Regions from separate parts of the Pseudomonas sp. MOIL14HWK12:I2 genome, predicted to be linked through region 3. Evidence: riboswitches for the same ligand, from Rfam matches in the RefSeq annotation. Region 3 holds a riboswitch; each other region holds the start of a gene.
What was found. A riboswitch is a leader RNA that binds a small molecule or an ion and turns the genes downstream of it on or off. The one in region 3 is predicted to bind cobalamin.
Positions count from the first base shown of each region.

Region 1 (6,131 bases), on a different contig from region 3:
GTTCGAGCCGGGCGTGCCAGTCCAGCAACCGGGCGGGCGACAGGCGCTCGCCGGTGGGGTTATTGGGATTGACCACCACCACCACGTCCAGCTGGTCGAGATGGGTCGCGATGCCTGTCTCGTCCCACTCCAGCACCTCGTGCCCGGCGCGACGCCAGGCCAGGGCATGCTCGGCATAACAGGGCGCCAGCACCGCGACCCGCGCGGATGGACGCAGGGTCGGCAGCGCCTGGATGGCGGCCTGGGAGCCGGCCACCGGCAGAGCCGCGCTGGCCCGGTAGCAGGCGCAGGCGGCTTCCACCAGGCCGTCGTCGGGCTCGGGCAGCCGTGCCCAGGCGCTGGCGGGAATCTCCGGCAGCGGCCAGGGCCAGGGAGCCAGGCCGGTGGACAGGTCCAGCCAGTCGCCCAGGGGAATGTCGTAGGTGCGCGCCGCGCGCCTCAGGCGACCGCCGTGCTCAAGCAAGCAGCAGTCCTCCCAGGGCGATCAGTGCGGTCCACAACCAGGCGCCACGGCGGACCAATTTCAGGGCGCGGGTGATGGCCAGGAAGGTCGGCGCCGGGCCACGGCCCAGCACCGGGCGCTCGTGCCACTCGCCGTGGTAGCGGGCCGGACCGCCCAGGCTCACGCCCAGGGCACCGGCACCGGCCGCCATCACCGGGCCGGCGTTGGGGCTGTCCCACAGCGGCGCCTGGGTCCGCCAGCTTTCGATGGCGCTCCAGAAACGGCCGAGGCCGGCATAGGTCAGGGCCACCAGGCGCGCGGGGATATAGTTGAGGACATCGTCCAGGCGCGCCGCGGCCCAGCCGAAACGCTCCAGGCGCGGCGTGCGATAGCCCCACATGGCGTCCAGGGTATTGGCCAGGCGATAGAGCACCACGCCGGGTGCGCCGAGCAGGGCGAACCAGAACAGCGCGGCGAAGACCGCATCGCTGCCGTTCTCCAGCACCGATTCGGTGGCGGCGCGGGCCACGGCGGTCTCGTCCAGCTCGCTGGTTTCGCGACTGACCAGATAGCCGACCCGACGCCGCGCCTCGGGCAGGTTGTTGCGTTGCAGGGCGCGCGCCACCGGCTCGGCGTGCTCGCCCAGGCTGCGCAGTCCCACGGCCAGATACAGCGCCAGGGGCTGGATGATCCAGGCCAGCCAGCCGATCTGGCAGAGCAAGGCGGTGAGCAGCACCCAAGGCAACACGGCCAGGCTCCAGGCCATCACGCCATGGCTGCGCCAGCCGCGCCCGCCGGGATTGAAGCGGGCCTCCAGGCTATCGGCCAGGCGCCCGAACAGGACCAGGGGATGGGCGCGGCGGGGTTCGCCGAGCAGCAGGTCGAGCAGCATGCCGCCGACGACCGCGAAGGCCAGCATCATGGCTTCTGGCCCCAGCGGTTCTCGAAGACCAGTTCCTCCAGCGGCCGCCCCTGGCGCCAGCCCTCCTCTTCCAGCATGGGCCGCGGGTAGAAGGCTTCCACCGGCCCCAAGCAGAGGATGGCCGCCGGCTGGGCGCCTTCCGGCATCTCCAGCAGGCTGCGCACGGCTTCCGGTTCGAACAGCGACACCCAGCCCATGCCCAGGCCTTCGCAGCGGGCGGCCAGCCAGAGATTCTGGATGGCGCAGGACAGCGAGGCCAGGTCCATCTCCGGCAGGGTACGGCGGCCGAAGACGTGGGCTTCGCGGCCGTCCATGAGCGCCGCCACCAGCACCTCGGCGCAGTCGAGGATGCCCTGCACCTTGAGCTTCATGAAGTCGTCGCTGCGCTCGCCAAGGGCCTCGGCGGTGGCGCAGCGCTCTTCTTCCACCAATTCGTGCAGGCGCTGGCGCAGGGCTGGATCGCTGATGCGCAGGAAGCGCCAGGGCTGCATCAGTCCGACGCTGGGCGCCTGGTGCGCAGCGCCCAGCAGACGGGCCAGTTGTTCGGGAGGCACCTCGCCACCGCAGAAATGGCGCATGTCGCGGCGCTCGGCGATGGCTCGGTAGACGGCGGCTTGGTCGGCGGGGGTATAGGGGGTCGTGGTCACGGCTTGAGCATCGCGGCGGCCGCGGCGGGTGCCGACGGCATGTAGAAGTGAATATAGCTGGCGGTGAGGCGACCGTCTCGGTAGACCGCCTCGGCCACCGCCTTGCCGTTGGGGCACAGCCCGCGCGCCCAGGGCGTCTCGGGTGACTCCAGGGCGGAGTGGTGATAGGTGTGGCCGCGCAGGGTGCCCTGTTCGAAATCCACCGACTGCAGGGCCAGGGCGGTGAGTCGCGCCTGCATCCGCGCGCTGCCCGGCAGCAGCCCGAGCAGGCTGGCGGATTCGCCGGCCTTGTCGGTCAGTTCGTCGAGCAGATAGAGCATGCCGCCGCACTCGGCGAGGATCGGCTTGCCCGCTGCGTGGTGGGCGCGGATGGCCGCGCGCATGCCCAGGTTGTTGGACAGCGTCTGCAGGTGCAGCTCGGGATAGCCGCCCGGCAGATAAAGGCTGTCCACCGCCGGCAGCGTCGTGTCGGCCAGCACGGAAAAGAACTGCAGCTCGGCGCCCAGGGCGCGCAAGAGATCCAGGTTGGCCTGGTAGATGAAGGCTAGCGCCGCATCCCGGGCCACGCCAATCCGCACTCCGGCTAGCAGTGGCTCGACCGCGGTCGGCTCCGGCGCGGCGAAGGCCACGGGCGGCGGCAATTCGATGTCGGAACTGGCGCCCAGGGCATCGGCCGCCATGTCCAGACGGCGATCCAGGTCGGTGACCTCGTCGGCCTGGATCAGCCCCAGGTGACGACTCGGCAATTCGATGCCGGCATCGCGCGGCAGGCTACCAAAGAAGGTCATGCCCGCCGGCAGGCTGCCGCGGATCAGCTGGGTCTGCCGCGGACTGCCGCTGCGATTGGCCAGCACCCCGGCGAAGGGCAGACTCGGCCGGTAATGGGCGAGGCCATAGGCCAGGGCGCCAAAGGTCTGCGCCAGTCCGGCGGCGTCGATCACGCCCAGCACCGGTACGCCAAAGCGCTCGGCGAGGTCGGCCGCGGAGGGCTGGCCGTCAAACAGCCCCATGACGCCTTCGATGAGGATGAGATCCGCCTCCCCCGCCGCTTCCCACAGCAGGCGCCGGCTCTCGGCCTCGCCGATCATCCACAGATCGAGCTGGTAAACCGGCGCGCCGCTGGCGCGGGCCAGAATCATCGGATCGAGAAAGTCCGGGCCGCACTTGAACACCCGTACCCGCCGCCCCTGGCGGGCGTGCAGCCGGGCCAGGGCCGCGGTGACGCTGGTCTTGCCCTGACCCGAGGCCGGGGCGGCGATCAGCAGCGCCGGGCAATGCCGCGTCTCGCCTACCATTCGATGCCCTGCTGGGCGCGGACGCCGGCCTGGAAGGCGTGCTTGACCAGACTCATGTCGGTCACGGTGTCGGCGGCCTCGACCAATGCCTGTGGCGCACCGCGGCCGGTCACCACCACGTGCTGATGAGCCGGACGCCCGGCCAGGTCGGCCAGCACCTGGTCGACCTCCAGGTAGCCATGCTTGAAGGCGATGTTGAGTTCGTCCAGCAGCACCAGGCCGATGGCCGGATCGCGCAAGAGCTCCACCGCCACCGCCCAGGCCGCGGCCGCCGACTGCAGGTCGCGGGCCCGGTCCTGGGTGTCCCAGGTGAAGCCCTCACCCATGACGTGGTAGCGCACCTCGTCCGGGAACCGCTTGAAGAAGAGTTGCTCGCCGGTATCGCGGCGGCCCTTGATGAACTGCACCACGCCCACCTTCATGCCGTGGCCGAGGGCGCGCGCCGCCATGCCGAAGGCGGAGCTGCTCTTGCCCTTGCCGATGCCGGTATGCACCAGCAGCAGGCCGCGTTCGTCCTGGGCTTCGGCGATGCGGGCGTCGATCACCGCCTTCTTGCGCACCATGCGCGCGCGGTGGCGCTCGTCGCGCTCGGGGCTGGTCGAATCGGGGGTGTCGGTCATGGATGGTTCTCCGGGTGCGGGCGCGGCGGAGAAACGGGCAGAGACGCCGCCCGCGCAAGGCAGGTGGCGACGCCGCGCGACGCCCTCCGCATCGCCGAGATGAACGCAAGCGTGGCCGGTCTCCGGGCTGGTGAGCCGATGCCCTAAGGGCATCCGCTGCGCCCCTTCCCGGCCAGGGCCAGTGGGCATCGCGCAGCTACTGCTCAACTACCGTTGCGGGGGCAGCGCCGGCTCGACCGGCTTCCCTGTTTCACCCCGCTCCAGGCGGGGCACCACGTGCAAGGGCGCAGGGTACGGACTAGCCGGGAGAGCGTCAATCGATGGCGCCGCCCGAACTCGGCGTCGCGCGGACGGGTCCACCCTAGACACCCACCGCCAGGAGCTACCGGATGAACGATGCCACCCTCGCCGCCTGCATCAAGGCCTGCCTCGATTGCGCCGCCGCCTGCGAAACCTGCGCCAGCGCCTGCCTGGGCGAAGCCAATCTGGACATGATGCGTGACTGCGTCCGTCTGGATCGCGATTGCGCCGACGCCTGCCGCCTGGCCGCCACCTTCATGCAGCGCGGCAGCGACCGCATCGCCGAAGCCTGCGCCCTGTGCCTGGCCACCTGCCGTGCCTGCGCCGCCGAATGCGGCAAGCACAAGGCTGAGCATTGCCAGGCCTGCGCCCGGGCCTGCGCAGCCTGCGCCGACGCCTGCGCGGCCATGGCCGCCTGAGGCGGCTGCCGATAACCGTATCCGCTGAGCGCCGGCTGCCGTGCTGCGCGCTCTGGTCGCAGCCGAATCCCGCACAGGAAGCCGCCGCTCGGGCGTTCGGCATTGGCATTACCCGGCGACGCCAGGGATAATGCCCGCCCTTTCATCGATATCCAGGCCTTCGCCATGACCGATACCAACCAAGATCCCCGTTTGAGCCGCATGAAGCGTCGCCTGCGCAAGAAGCAGTACCTGGGCGAATTCCAGGAACTGGCCTTTGAAATCAAGGTGAGCTTCAAGAACGAACTCAGCGAAGACGATCTGGACACCTTCCTGGGCGACTTCATCGACTACGTCGAAGAGCGCAAGCTGGACTACATCGGCGGCTTCGACAACGCCTGGGTCGAAGGCACCATCATGGCCAACAAGCGCTACACCTCGCCCACCGCGGAAGACCGTACCGCGCTGCTGGACTGGCTCAAGGCCCGCGCCGAAGTCGGCGAAGCCAACGCCTCCGATCTGCATGACGCCTGGCACCACGACGGCGAAGTCTAACTAGCCTTCGCCGGATAGCTTGGCGTCCGTTGCGGTCGTAAAGGGGAATCCGTTGGAAACCAGGTCCTCATGACGACCCTCCTGCAAATCTCCGATACCCACTTCGGCACCGAGCAACCCGCCGTGGTCGCGGCCCTGGAAGCCCATGTCCGCGAACACGGCGCCGATGTCCTCATCCTTTCCGGGGACATCACCCAGCGCGCCCGGCGCGAGCAATTCGCCGCCGCCAAGACCTTCGTCGAACGCCTGGAAAGCTACGGCATTCCCCGCACCCTGGTGATCCCGGGCAATCACGACCTGCCGCTGTACAATGTCTTCGCTCGTTTCCTGACGCCCTATGGCAACTATCGCCGCCATTTCGGCCAGGACCTCGAGCCCAGTTTCGAGAACGACGAGCTCCTGCTGGTCGGACTCAACACCACCGCCCCGCGACGCCACAAGGATGGCGCGGTGAGCACCGAGCAGATTGAGCGCGTCGCCGAACGCCTGCGCCGCGCAGGCCCGGGCAAGTTGCGCATCGTCATCGCCCACCAGCCCTTCGGCGCCCTCGAACTCAGCGACCTGAGCAATCTGCAGCACAATGCCGATCACGCCCTGGCCACCTGGGCCGATGCCGGCCTGGATCTGGTGATGGGCGGCCATATCCACCTGCCCTATGTGCTGCCGCTGAGTCGCCAGTACCCCACCCTCCCCCGCGAGGTCTGGATCGTGCAGGCCGGCACCGCCCTCTCATCGCGCGTGCGCGGCACCTCGCCCAACTCCTTCAATCGCCTGCTGGTCGGCGAAGGAACGGAGAAGACCGTGGACGTGGAGCGCTGGGACTTCCAGGGCGATCGTTTCGTCGTCGGCGAGCGTCACGCACTGCGCTGGCAGGCCGCGCAGGACGCCCTCGCGGAAGGCTGAGGCGTCCGACCGGGACGCCTATGCGCGCTCGCGCGCACTTCCAGCAATG
Region 1 is NZ_AZOA01000003.1:173,713-179,843, forward strand. Features, by position in the region: gene cobD (threonine-phosphate decarboxylase CobD) at 1-463, opposite strand, end outside; gene cbiB (adenosylcobinamide-phosphate synthase CbiB) at 456-1,364, opposite strand; gene bluB (5,6-dimethylbenzimidazole synthase) at 1,361-2,011, opposite strand; gene PSK12I2_RS0100870 (cobyrinate a,c-diamide synthase) at 2,008-3,306, opposite strand; gene cobO (cob(I)yrinic acid a,c-diamide adenosyltransferase) at 3,300-3,926, opposite strand; cobalamin riboswitch at 4,022-4,218, opposite strand; gene PSK12I2_RS0100880 (four-helix bundle copper-binding protein) at 4,316-4,645, shown strand; gene PSK12I2_RS0100885 (YggL family protein) at 4,811-5,179, shown strand; gene PSK12I2_RS0100890 (metallophosphoesterase) at 5,249-6,082, shown strand.
Region 1: another riboswitch for cobalamin. It lies ahead of cobO (cob(I)yrinic acid a,c-diamide adenosyltransferase); the one in region 3 lies ahead of PSK12I2_RS0113335 (ABC transporter substrate-binding protein).

Region 2 (6,131 bases), on a different contig from region 3:
TCTTTCCGAGCTGGGCATCTATGCCAAGGTGGATACCAGCGCCTTCCGCCTGCTCAAGGCCTACACACCAGGGCCCTATACCTTCATCCTCAATGCCACCCGCGAGGTGCCGCGCATGCTGCTGCATCCCAAGCGGCGCACCATCGGCGTGCGGGTGCCCCAGCATCCCATCACCCTGGCGCTGCTGGAGGCGCTGGGCGAGCCGCTGATGAGCGTAAGCCTGATCCTGCCGGGGGATGACGAAGCCCTGGGCGATGCCTGGGAGATCCGCGAGCGTCTCGAGCATTTTGTCGACCTGGTGATCGAGGGCGGTCCGGGTGGCCTGCAGCCCTCCACCGTGATCAGCCTGGCCGACGACGAGCCGGAAGTGATCCGCGTCGGTGCCGGCGATCCCACGCCCTTCATGATCGAAGCATGAGCGAAGCCCTGGACCCCCAGCTGCTGGAGCCCGAGCAGCTGCGCCTGGCGCTGGTCTATGGCGAGGCCTTCACCGAACTGCCCCAGGACCTCTACATTCCGCCGGATGCGCTGGAGGTCTTTCTCGAAGCCTTCGAGGGGCCCCTCGACCTGCTGCTCTATCTGATCCGCAAGCAGAACATCGACATCCTCGACATTCCGGTCGCCGAGATCACCCGGCAGTACATGAGCTACGTCGAGCTGATGAAGGCGGTGCAACTGGAGCTGGCCGCCGAATACCTGCTGATGGCCGCCATGCTGGCGGAGATCAAGTCGCGCATGCTGCTGCCGCGCGCCGAAGGCCTGGAGGCCGAAGAGGAAGACCCGCGCGCCGAACTGATCCGCAGGCTGCAGGAATACGAGCGCTTCAAGAAGGCCGCCGAGGACCTCGACGACCTGCCGCGGGAGGGACGCAACTTCGTGGTGCCCAGCTTGCCGGCGCCCGAGGCGCGGGCGCGCAAGCTCCTACCCGAGGTGGAGCTGGGCGAGTTGCTGCTGGCCATGGGCGAGGTCCTGCGCCGCGCCGACCTGTTCGAGAGTCACCAGGTGACCCGCGAGGTGCTGTCCACCCGCGAGCGCATGAGTCAGGTGCTGGAGCGCCTCAAGGATGGCGCCTTCGTACCCTTCGTGGCGCTGTTCACCCTGGATGAAGGCCGGCTCGGGGTGGTGGTGACCTTCATGGCCATCCTCGAGCTGGTCAAGGAGTCCCTGGTGGAGCTGGTGCAGAACGAGCCCTTCAGCCCCATCCATGTCCGCGCCCGGGTCAGAGACACTGATGCGGAAGGGGTCGCTCAGGCGTAAGCCAGCGCTGCCGTCGCGGCCGCGCTCTTGCGCTTGCCGACCCGCAACCGGGCGCCTTCACCGGCCGCAGCCAGGGCCGCGGCTTCAGCCACGCTGGGACTGCCGGTGTGTTGCAAGGCGACCGCACTCGGCGCGGCGATGCCCTCCTGTTGCGCCAGACGTTCGGCGGAGAAGCCCTGCAAGGGCAGTTGCCAGCGCTGGGCCAGGTGTTGCAGTGCGTTTTCCTCCACACGGCGGTCCACCGTCGCCAGCGCCGTCAGGGCGTTGGGGTCGCAGCCGGCCTCCTGCAGCACTGCCAGGGCCAGCGCGGTCAGCTCCTCCACCGAACAGCCCCGGCGGCAACCCAGGCCCAGGACCAGCGCCATCAGGCCTGAGGCGCCTGGCGATGGAACAGCCAGCTGCAGGCGAGTCCCAGGAGCAGCCAGAACGGCAGGTTGCTGGCCAGCACGGCGATCTGGAAGTGCCGTTGCAAGGCCTCCGGTGCCAGGCTCGCCTGGGCGACGGGTTGGGGCGCACCCAGCAGATGGGGAATGAGCAGCAGCTCGAGGGCGGCGATCTTGAAGCCGGGATGGCGAGTGAACGCCAGGAGCGCGAGCGCCGCGGCAGTGGCACCGGCAGTGCCCAGCCACCAGGCTTGACGCAGGGTGAGATCCGCCGCGGCCGTGCCGGGTAGCTCCGGCGGCAGGCCGAGGCTGGGCGCCAGGCAAAAGGTGGCATAGCCGGCCAGGCCCCACAGCAGGCCCTGGTGCAGGCGGGTCGGGCCTCTTAGATTGAACAGGCCCGCCAGGATCAGGCCGAAGCCTACCGCCACCACCAGGTTACCGCCAAAGGTCGACAGGGTTCGCGGCCAGCCATCCGCCGGCGTCCAGGCTGCTTCTTCACCATGATGATGCTGTCCGGCCATGGCGGGCGCCTCGGTCTGGACCTCGTAGGTTTCCGCCTGGAGGATGAGCGGGGTCAGCCACAGGCTTTGCAGGGCACTCAGCAACAGGGCCGCAAGGAGGCCGGCCACGCCGGCACTGAAGGCAATACGCTGGAACATGGCGAACTCCTTTTAGTGGCAGGGGAAGCCTTCGCTATGGCGGGTATCGTGGGCGCCGTTGTGCAGCGCCTCGACATGGGAGAAACCGGCCAGAAGCACCAGGCCCAGGCCGAGCAGGCAGGCGAGCAGGGTGGCGGTCAGGCGCTGGGTGCGGGTACTGGTCTGGGGCAGGGCGGTGGTCGAGCGGGTAGCGGTCATGGCAGGGCCTCGGATTCCAAGCGGCAGGGACGCGCCGAGGCAGCGAGCCGCAGGCGGCCGCCGTCCAGCACGACCGCCCACCGCGGGTTGCTTGAAAGCAGCAGGCCGGTCTCCGGACTCACGAGGGTTGCAGGCTGCAACTACCAGGATCGCCTTCCCCAGACTTGCCGGCCGGGTGGCTCTGTGATCCTGCGCTCGTCTACCGTTGCGGGGGCAGTGCCGGACTCGGACCGGCTTCCCGTTTCACCGCGACCCATGGCGGAGTCGCGACACCTGAAGCAGCAGCGAGCAGACCACGCGCCTCGTCCGCCGGTCAAGTCTGGCCGATTGACACCCCGGCGGGGCGCTCGTAGCCTGTCGCGTTCCGAGGTGCTCTTGTCGGCAAGAGCTTGAAAGGGAACGCGGTGCGAAACCGCGGCTGCCCCCGCAACTGTAAGCGGCGTTTTTAGCCTCTCCACTAGAGCCTGTTCATAATTTGCTGCGCGTCGGCCAAACTGCGTTGAAGCTGCTTTCGGAATGCTCATTTACCATTCGTAAACTCCGCTTCCTCAAGCATCTTCGCCTTGTTTGACTCTAGCTCGCGAAATTATGAACACGCTCTAAGGCCACTGCTCACGCGGGAAGGCCGGAGCCGGGCGCCGCGAGCCAGGAGACCTGCCTCGCCACGTTTCGAACACGCAACCGGGCGGGGTGATCCGGGCTGCCATTGGGGCCTCGCCGCGGCGCGAGCGCCTGGCATGCCTGCCCGTCTTCTTTCGCTTTCTCTCTAATGGCAGCCCATGAAAACCCTGGCCAAGACCCCCGTCACCATCGTCACCGGCTTCCTCGGTTCCGGCAAGACCACCCTGCTGCGACACATGCTCGACCACGCCGAAGGCCGCCGCATCGCGGTGATCGTCAACGAATTCGGCGAGCTGGGCATCGACGGTGAAATCCTGCGCCAGTGCAGCATCGGCTGTACCGAGGAAGAGGCCCAGGGCCGCGTCTTCGAACTGGCCAACGGCTGCCTGTGCTGCACCGTGCAGGAAGAATTCTTCCCGGTGATGAAGGAGTTGGTGGCCCGCCGCGGCGACATCGACCATATCCTCATCGAGACCAGTGGCCTGGCCCTGCCCAAGCCCCTGGTGCAGGCCTTCCAGTGGCCGGAGATCCGCAACGCCTGCACGGTGGATGCGGTGATCACCGTGGTCGACAGCCCCGCGGTGGCGGCCGGCACCTTCGCCGCCCATCCCGAGCAGGTGGACGTCCAGCGCCGCCAGGACCCCAACCTCGACCATGAATCGCCGCTCCACGAGTTGTTCGAAGACCAGCTCGCCAGCGCCGATCTTGTGATCCTCAACAAGGCCGATGGCCTGGATGCCGAGGCCCTGGCGCGGGTACGTGCCGAGGTCACCGAGGAGTTGCCGCCGGCGGTCAAGGTGGTGGAAGCCAGTCGCGGCGTGCTGCCGCTGTCGGTTCTGCTGGGGCTGCAGGCCGAATCCGAGGCCCATATCGACAGCCGTCCCACCCACCATGACCTCGAAGGTCATGAAGACCACGATCACGACGAATTCGACTCCTTCGGCGTCCAGCTGCCCGAGGTGGCCGAGGCGACCCTGCTGGCGGCCCTGGCCGAGGTGGTCAAGACCCATGGTGTGCTGCGGGTGAAGGGCTTCGCGGCCATCGCCGGCAAGCCGCTGCGACTGCTGGTCCAGGGGGTCGGCACCCGCTTCGACAAGCACTTCGACCGCCCCTGGAAGACCGATGAGACTCGCAGCACCCAGCTGGTGCTGATCGGCCAGGAGTTGGACCAGGCGGCCATCACCGCCCAGTTGCGCGCCGCGGTCGCCTGACGCCAGATGCATCTGCTGCGTACCCAGCCGGGCGGCTTCGTCCCCGACGACGGCATCGCCCACCTGGCGCAGACGCCCGGTGAGATCGTCGTGCTCTGCAGTGGCGATTCGCACCTGGCTCTGCTGGCGGAGGCGACCCGTAGCCTGGACGAGGACTATCCGAGTCTGCGCCTGGCCAATCCCATGCAGTTGCAGAACCACGCCTCGGTGGACCTCTATGTCGAGGAGGTGCTGAGCCAGGCTCGGGTGGTGTTCATCTCCCTGCACGGCGGCCAGGGTTACTGGCGTTATGGCATGGAACGGCTGGCCGAGTTGGCCGCGCGGGGGCTGACCCTGATCGCGGTACCCGGCTGCGATCGGCCCGATCCTGAGCTGATGGCCCTGGGTACGGTGGCGCCGGACCTGGCCGAACGGCTGTGGCGCTATCTGCGCCAGGGAGGGCTGGGCAATGCCCGGGATTTCCTGCACTGCCTGGCGGCCGAATGCCTGGGTGCCCCTTACACCTACCAGCCGCCACGGGAATTGCCGCGGGTGGCGGTCTATCAGCCGGAAGGCCTGGGTCTGGACGGCTGGCGCCAGCACTGGCGACCGGATTGGCCGACCGCGGCGCTGCTGTTCTATCGCACCCATCTGCAGTCGGCCAACACCGCCTTCGTCGACGTCTTCTGCCAGCAGCTGGCCGCCGAAGGGCTGAATCCGTTGCCTATCGCCGTGGCCAGTCTCAAGGAGCCGGCCTGTCTGGAGGAGGTGGAGCGGCTGCTGGACGAGACCAGCGCCGCCCTGATCCTCAATACCACCGGCTTCGCCCAGTCCAGTCCGGAGCGGCCGAATCTGACGCCGTTCCGTCGCCCGGTGCCGGTGCTCCAGGCCATCTGCGCCCAGGACAATCACGAGCGCTGGCTGGAGAATCCCCAGGGTCTGGGTGCCCGCGACCTGGCCATGCATATCGCCCTGCCGGAATTGGACGGGCGCATCATTACCCGGCCGATCAGCTTCAAGGGCCTGGCCTGGCGCTGCGAGCGCAGCCAGAGCGACGTGGTCAACTACCAGGCCGATGGCGAGCGCATGGCCTTCGTCGCCCGCCTGGCGCGCAACTGGATCGAACTGGCACGGCGTCCTGCGGCGGACAAGCGCATCGCCCTGATCCTGGCCAACTATCCGACCCGCGATGGCCGCATCGGCAATGGCGTGGGCCTGGATACCCCGGCGGCAGCGCTCGGGGTGCTGCAGGCCCTGCAGACGGCCGGCTATCCGGTGGCCAATCTGCCGGACAGCGGCACCGCCCTGATCGAGCGCCTGCTCGGTGGGGTGACCAACGACAGCGCCCTGCGCGATCTGCGCCCGGCCTTGCAGAGTCTGGCGCTGCAGGACTACCAGGCGTTGTTCGCCGGGTTGCCGCTCAGCCTGCAGCAGGCGGTGACCGAGCGCTGGGGCGGACCCGAGACCGATCCCATGCACCGTCGCGGTCGGCTCATGGTGGCCGGGGTGCGCTTCGGCCTGACCTTTGTCGGCATCCAGCCGGCACGTGGCTACGACGTCGATCCGGCCGCGGTCTACCACGATCCTGCGCTGGTGCCGCCCCATGGCTACCTGGCCTTCTATTTCTGGCTGCGCGAGGCCTATGGCGCCCAGGCCGTGGTGCATCTGGGCAAGCACGGCAACCTGGAATGGCTGCCGGGCAAGGGCGTCGGGCTGTCGGCGGAGTGTTGGCCGGACGCCATTCTCGGACCGCTGCCCAACGTCTATCCCTTCATCGTCAACGACCCGGGCGAGGGCGCCCAGGCCAAGCGCCGCACCCAGGC
Region 2 is NZ_KI783313.1:411,906-418,036, reverse strand. Features, by position in the region: gene PSK12I2_RS0118260 (L-threonylcarbamoyladenylate synthase) at 1-418, shown strand, start outside; gene PSK12I2_RS0118255 (ScpA family protein) at 529-1,257, shown strand; gene PSK12I2_RS0118250 (cobalamin biosynthesis protein) at 1,248-1,622, opposite strand; gene PSK12I2_RS0118245 (CbtA family protein) at 1,622-2,299, opposite strand; gene PSK12I2_RS0118240 (CbtB domain-containing protein) at 2,312-2,497, opposite strand; cobalamin riboswitch at 2,583-2,789, opposite strand; cobalamin riboswitch at 2,848-3,174, shown strand; gene cobW (cobalamin biosynthesis protein CobW) at 3,277-4,329, shown strand; gene cobN (cobaltochelatase subunit CobN) at 4,336-6,131, shown strand, end outside.
Region 2: another riboswitch for cobalamin. It lies ahead of cobW (cobalamin biosynthesis protein CobW); the one in region 3 lies ahead of PSK12I2_RS0113335 (ABC transporter substrate-binding protein).

Region 3 (6,131 bases):
CCTTGTGTTGGGTCGGCGCCCAACCGGCTTTGGGCCGCCTGCCGGCCACGACTTTGGAGGCAGTCGCCGATTTGGCCGAGTACCACGGCAATGGCGACCTGCACCTCACCCCCTGGCAAGGTCTGCTGCTGCCGGACGTGCCGGTCGATCAGGCCTCCGAGCTGCTCGCCGCGCTGAAACTGCTGGATCTGATCACCGATCCCGCCGCGCCCCTGGCCCGGCTGGTCGCCTGTACCGGCAGCCAGGGCTGCGCCAAGGGCCAGGCCGACACCAAGGGCGATGCCCTGCGCCTGGCCGAGCGGCTGCCGGCCGGCGTCGAGGTGCACCTCTCCGGTTGCCCGCGCAGCTGCGCCCTGGCCGGACAGGCACCCCACACCCTGCTGGCGATGGCCCCCGGTCGCTATGACCTCTTCGTGCGCGACGCCACCCAGCCCGGTCCGGGCCGGCGGCGCGCCACCCATTTGTCCCTCGACGAGGCCGCCGCCTGGCTGGCCCGGAGTCCCAGTGATGCTTGAATACGAACGCGACGGCCAGGCGATCTATCGCCAATCCTTCGCCACCATCCGCGCCGAAGCCGATCTCTCGGCCATCCCCGCCGACCTGGAAAAGCTCGCCGTGCGGGTGATCCACGCCTGCGGCATGGTCGACGTGGTCCAGGACCTGGCCTTTTCCCCGGGGGCCGGGGCGGCCGGGCGCGCGGCCCTGGCGGCCGGCGCGCCCATCCTCTGCGATGCGCGCATGGTCGCCGAGGGTGTCACCCGCACCCGCTTGCCAGCGAATAATCAGGTGATCTGCACCCTGCACGACGAGGGCATCCGCGAGCTGGCCGTGGCCCAGGGCAACACCCGCTCGGCGGTGGCCCTGGAGCGCTGGCGACCGCATCTGGCCGGCAGCGTGGTGGTGATCGGCAATGCCCCCACCGCGCTGTTCTATCTGCTGGAAATGCTCGACGCCGGGGCGCCCAGGCCGGCGCTGATCCTCGGCATGCCGGTGGGCTTCGTCGGGGCGATGGAGTCCAAGGACGCCCTGGCCGCCGACAGCCGCGGCGTGCCCTATGTCATCGTCCGCGGTCGGCGGGGCGGCAGTGCCATGGCCGCCGCGGCGGTCAACGCCCTGGCCACGGAGGTGGAGTGATGGCGGGCCGCCTGCTCGGCCTGGGCGTCGGCCCCGGCGATCCGGAACTCATCACCCTGAAGGCCCTGCGCCTGCTGCAGGGCGCGCCGGTGGTGGCCTATTTCGTCGCCAAGGCCAAGGCCAACGCGGGCCAGGGCGGCAATGCCTATGGCGTCATCGAGGGCTATCTGCTGGACGGCCAGCAGCGCCTGCCGCTGGTCTATCCGGTGACCACCGAGAAGCTGGCGCCGCCGCTGTCCTACGAGACGGTGATCGCCGACTTCTACGACACCGCCGCCGTCCAGGTGGCCGATCACCTGGACGCCGGTCGCGACGTGGCGGTGATCTGCGAGGGCGATCCCTTCTTCTACGGCTCCTACATGTACCTGCACGATCGCCTGGCCGAGCGCTACGAGGCCCAGGTGGTGCCGGGGGTCTGCTCCATGCTCGGCGGCGTGGCCATGCTCGGCCTGCCGCTGGTCTATCGCAACCAGACCCTGACGGTGCTCTCCGGGGTGCTCTCCGCGGAAGAACTCAAGGCGCGCCTGGCCAGCGCCGACGCCGCCGTGGTGATGAAGCTCGGTCGCAACTTCGAGAAGGTGCGCCAAGTGCTGCGTGAGCTGGGTCTGGACGAGCGCGCCCGCTACATCGAGCGCGCCACCATGGACAATCAGCGCATCGTCGCGCTGGACGCCGTCGACCCCATGGCCTCGCCGTATTTCTCGCTGGTGGTGGTGCCGGGGGTGAAATGGAAGGGTTGAGCCCGGCCATCGTCATCCTCGGTCCCGGCGCCCTGGCCACCGCCCGCCGCTTGCAGGCCGGCCTGCCGGGCAGCCTGGTGCATGGCCTGGCCGGGCGGGTCGAGGGCGACGTCAGCTACAGCGCCTTCGGCGATCACCTGCGTGACCTCTATCGGCAGCAGCGCCCGCTGCTGGTGCTCTGCGCCGCCGGCATCGTCATCCGCAGCCTGGCGTCCTTGCTGGACGACAAGACCGCCGAGCCGCCGGTGCTGGCCGTGGCCGAAGACGGCAGCGCCGTGGTGCCGCTGCTGGGCGGCCTGGCCGGCGCCAATCGCCTGGCCCGTCAGCTCGGTACGCTGCTGAACGTGGCCCCGGCCATCACCACCAGTGGCGAACTGAGATTCGGCACCTGCCTGCTCGATCCGCCGGCCGGCTATGCCCTGGCCGATGTCGACGTGGCCAAGCACCGGGTGGCCGATCTGCTGGCCGGCGCCCCGGTACGCATCGAGGGCGAGGCGCCCTGGCTGGACGCGGTGCCCCTGGCCCGCGATCCCGCGGCGCGGCAGCGCATCCTGGTCTCGCCACTGGCCAGCGCTGACGACCACACCCTGCTGATCCATCCCCGCGCCGTGCTGGTGGCGGTACGCGCCGATGCCACGGCCGCCGCCGTCACCGCGCTGCTCGCCAGCGCCGGCTATGCGCCGGGCGCCGTGGCGCTGCTGCTGGCGCGGGCGGAAGACATGGCCGCGCCCGGTCTCGCCGAGCTGAGCCAGACGCTGGCCGTACCCCTGAGATTCGTCGACGCCCGCACCCCGGACTTCGCCCGGGCGTCGGTGGCGCGGGCCCAGACCCAGGGCCTCGCCCTGCACCTGCATGACCGGCCGCTGGACGCCGAGGACCTGGGCCAGCGCCGTGGGCGCCTCAGCGTGGTGGGCCTCGGCCCCGGCGCGGCGGAGCTCATGGCACCCGTGGTGCGCCGCGCCCTGGACCAGGCTCAGGACGTGCTCGGCTACGCCACCTACGTGCAGATGGCCGGTCCCTTGCGCCCGGATCAGCTGGCCCATGCCAGCGACAACCGCGAAGAATTGCAGCGCGCCCGCCACGCCTTTGAACTGGCCGCCAGCGGGCGCCAGGTGGTCATGGTGTCGTCCGGCGATCCAGGCGTCTTCGCCATGGCCGCCGCGGTGCTGGAGGTGCTGGAAGGCGCCGACGATCCGCGCTGGGCGGCGGTGGAGCTGGAGATCCTCCCGGGCATCACCGCGGCCATGGCCAGCGCCGCCCTGGCCGGCGCGCCCCTGGGCCACGACTTCTGCCTGATCTCCCTGTCCGACAACCTCAAGCCCTGGGCGGTGATCGAGCAGCGCCTGCGCCAGGCCGCCGCGGCCGACCTGGCCATGGCCTTCTACAACCCCATCTCCAAGGCCCGGCCGCATCAGCTGGAGCGGGCGCTGGACGTCCTGCGCAGCTGCCGTCCGGCGAACACCCCGGTGATCCTCGGCCGCGACGTCGGCCGTCCCGGTGGTGGTCTCGAATACACCAGCCTCGGCGCGCTGCGCAGCGACATGGTGGATTCACGCACCCTGGTGATCCTCGGCTCCAGCCATACCCGGCGTTTCCCGCGGGCCGATGGCGGCGAGTGGGTCTATACGCCGCGCTGGTACGATCCGGAATTGTTATAAAGTAACATTTAGTGCTTGAATCCTGGTCGCCGCTGGCTCACCCTCGGCGACCTTCCTGTTCCCTGGCGAGAAGCCGGTGCAACTCCGGCGCGGTCGCGCCACTGTGAGTCTTCGAGGTTCCGTACGAAAAGTCGCCGAGCGACGGTCAGGCGAGGCGGAAAAGGCTGAGGAAGCGGAGTTTACGAAACGTAAATGAGCATTCCGAAGCGTTTTCCAACGAAGCATCACCGAGCGCAGGCAATTTTCGTACGGAACCCAGGAGGCGAGCCAGACCTTGCCAGGGACTACCCAACATCCACAAGGGACGCGTCATCCCAAGGAGAGTCCATGTTTCGCCGTCTTCTGCCGCTGATCGCCGCCGGCCTGTTGTCCGTTGCCTCTCTCACCACCCAGGCGGCCACCGCCTATCCGCTGACCGTGCACAACTGCGGTCGTGAACTGGTCTTCGAGCGCGCGCCCCAGCGGCTGGTCAGCCTCGGTCAGGCCAGCACCGAGTTGCTCTTGCGCCTGGGCGTGGGCGCGCGGCTGGTGGGCACCGGCGTCTGGTTCGGCGGCTTGCCCGCGGACCTGCAGGCGGCGGGCAAGGGCATTCCGCGGCTGGCCGACAACGCCCCCAGCTTCGAGGCCGTGGTCGGCACCCGGCCGGACCTGGTGGCGGCCCAGTACACCTATCACGTCGGCCCCGGTGGCGAGGTGGCGGACTTCCCGCGCTTCGCCAAGCTGGGCATCGCCGCCTATGTGGCGCCCAGCGATTGCGAGGGCAAGGCGGTGACCGCCGATTCCAACAGCGATGGCAGCCGCAGCGCGCCCTTCGACATGCAGCTGGTGACCCGCGAAGCCCGCGAGCTGGCGGCCATCCTCGATGTGCAGCCGGCCGGCGAGCGTCTGGTCGCCGACATGGACCGCCGTATCGCCGTCGCGGGCGAGCAGGCCAAAGCCGCCGGGGTGCAGGGCCGCTCGGTGCTGTTCTGGTTTTCCAGTCCGCGGCTGGAAGGGGATCCCTGGGTCGCCGGCAACCTCGGTGCGCCGGCCTGGATCGCCCGGGCCCTGGGGCTGCGCAACGTGGTCGACAGCGCCGAGGAATGGCCGGCGGTGAGCTGGGAGCGCATCGCCAGCCTGGACCCTGACTATATCGTCGTGGCGCGCATGGACCGGCGTCTCTACCCGGCCGATGACGTGGACAAGAAGCTGGCCTTCCTGCGCAGCGATCCCTTGACCCGCGAATTGCGCGCGGTACGCGAGAATCACCTGCTGGTGGTGGATGCCCCGACCCTCAATCCCTCGCTGCGGGTGGTGGACAGCGTCGAGGCCCTGGCCGCCGACCTGGCCAAGCCGCAACCATGAGTCTGCCCCTGGCGGCCGAAGGCGCCCGGCCCTGGCGCTGGCTGCTGGGCCTGGCCGCGGTGCTGGCGCTGGCGGCGAGCGTGGTGCTGGCGGCGTCCTTCGGCGAGATGCCCATCGCGCCCCTGACCAGTCTGCAGGCCATCGCCAACGGCCTCGGCCTGGGGCCCTATCCGGTGGAGCGCATCGTCCAGGGCATCGTCTGGGAATACCGCCTCAGTCGCGCCCTGGTGGCCGCCTGCTGCGGTGCGGGCCTGGCGGTCTCCGGCGCCATCCTTCAGGCGCTGCTGCGCAACGCCCTGGCCGAGCCCTATGTGCTGGGGCTGTCGGCCGGCGCCTCCACCGGCGCGGTGCTGGTGATGCTGCTGGGCGTCGGTGGCGGGGTGCTTGGCGTGTCCCTGGGTGCCTTTCTCGGCGCGGTGCTGGCCTTCGCCGTGGTGCTGCCCTTTCTCGGCAGCGGCGGCAGTACCCGCATCATCCTCGCCGGGGTGGCGGCTTCCCAGCTGTTCAATGCCCTGACCGCCTATATCGTCGCCACCGCGGCCAATGCCGAGCAGGCGCGCAGCGTGATGTTCTGGCTGCTCGGCAGCCTGGCCGGGGTGCGCTGGCCGGATGTCTGGCTGGCCGCCGGGGTGGTGCTCGCCGGGCTGCTGGTGTGCCTGGCCTGCGCCCGGGCGCTGGATGCCTTCGCCTTTGGCGAAGACGCCGCCGCCAGCCTCGGGGTGGCGGTGGGACCGCTGCGCCTGCTGCTGCTGGCCGTCACCGGCCTGATCACCGCCTGCCTGGTCAGCCTGGTGGGCGCGGTGGGCTTCGTCGGCCTGGTGATCCCCCATGTGGCGCGTTTCCTGGTCGGTCCGGGGCATGGCCGGCTGCTGCCCACCTGCGCCCTGATCGGCGCGCTGTTCATGGTGCTGGCCGACATCGTCGCCCGCACCCTGGTGGCCAAGCAGACCCTGCCCATCGGCGTGGTCACCGCCCTGGTCGGTGCCCCGGCCTTCGCCTTCATCCTCTATCGCGCACGGGAGGTCCGATGAGCCTCGCTGCGCGCGACGTGGCCTGGAGCGCCGGCGGCCAGCCGATCCTCGCCGGGGTGACCCTCGCGGTGCCGCCCGGTGGGGTGCTCGGACTGCTCGGCCCCAATGGCTCGGGCAAGTCCAGTCTGCTGCGGCTGCTGGCGGGGCTGCGGCGGCCGGAGGAGGGTAGGGTCAGTCTCGACGGGACGCCGCTGGCCGAGTTGCGCCGGCGCGACCTGGCGCGC
Region 3 is NZ_AZOA01000014.1:56,785-62,915, reverse strand. Features, by position in the region: gene cobG (precorrin-3B synthase) at 1-515, shown strand, start outside; gene PSK12I2_RS0113350 (precorrin-8X methylmutase) at 508-1,134, shown strand; gene PSK12I2_RS0113345 (precorrin-2 C(20)-methyltransferase) at 1,134-1,874, shown strand; gene cobJ (precorrin-3B C(17)-methyltransferase) at 1,862-3,532, shown strand; cobalamin riboswitch at 3,539-3,829, shown strand; gene PSK12I2_RS0113335 (ABC transporter substrate-binding protein) at 3,860-4,876, shown strand; gene PSK12I2_RS0113330 (iron ABC transporter permease) at 4,873-5,907, shown strand; gene PSK12I2_RS0113325 (ABC transporter ATP-binding protein) at 5,904-6,131, shown strand, end outside.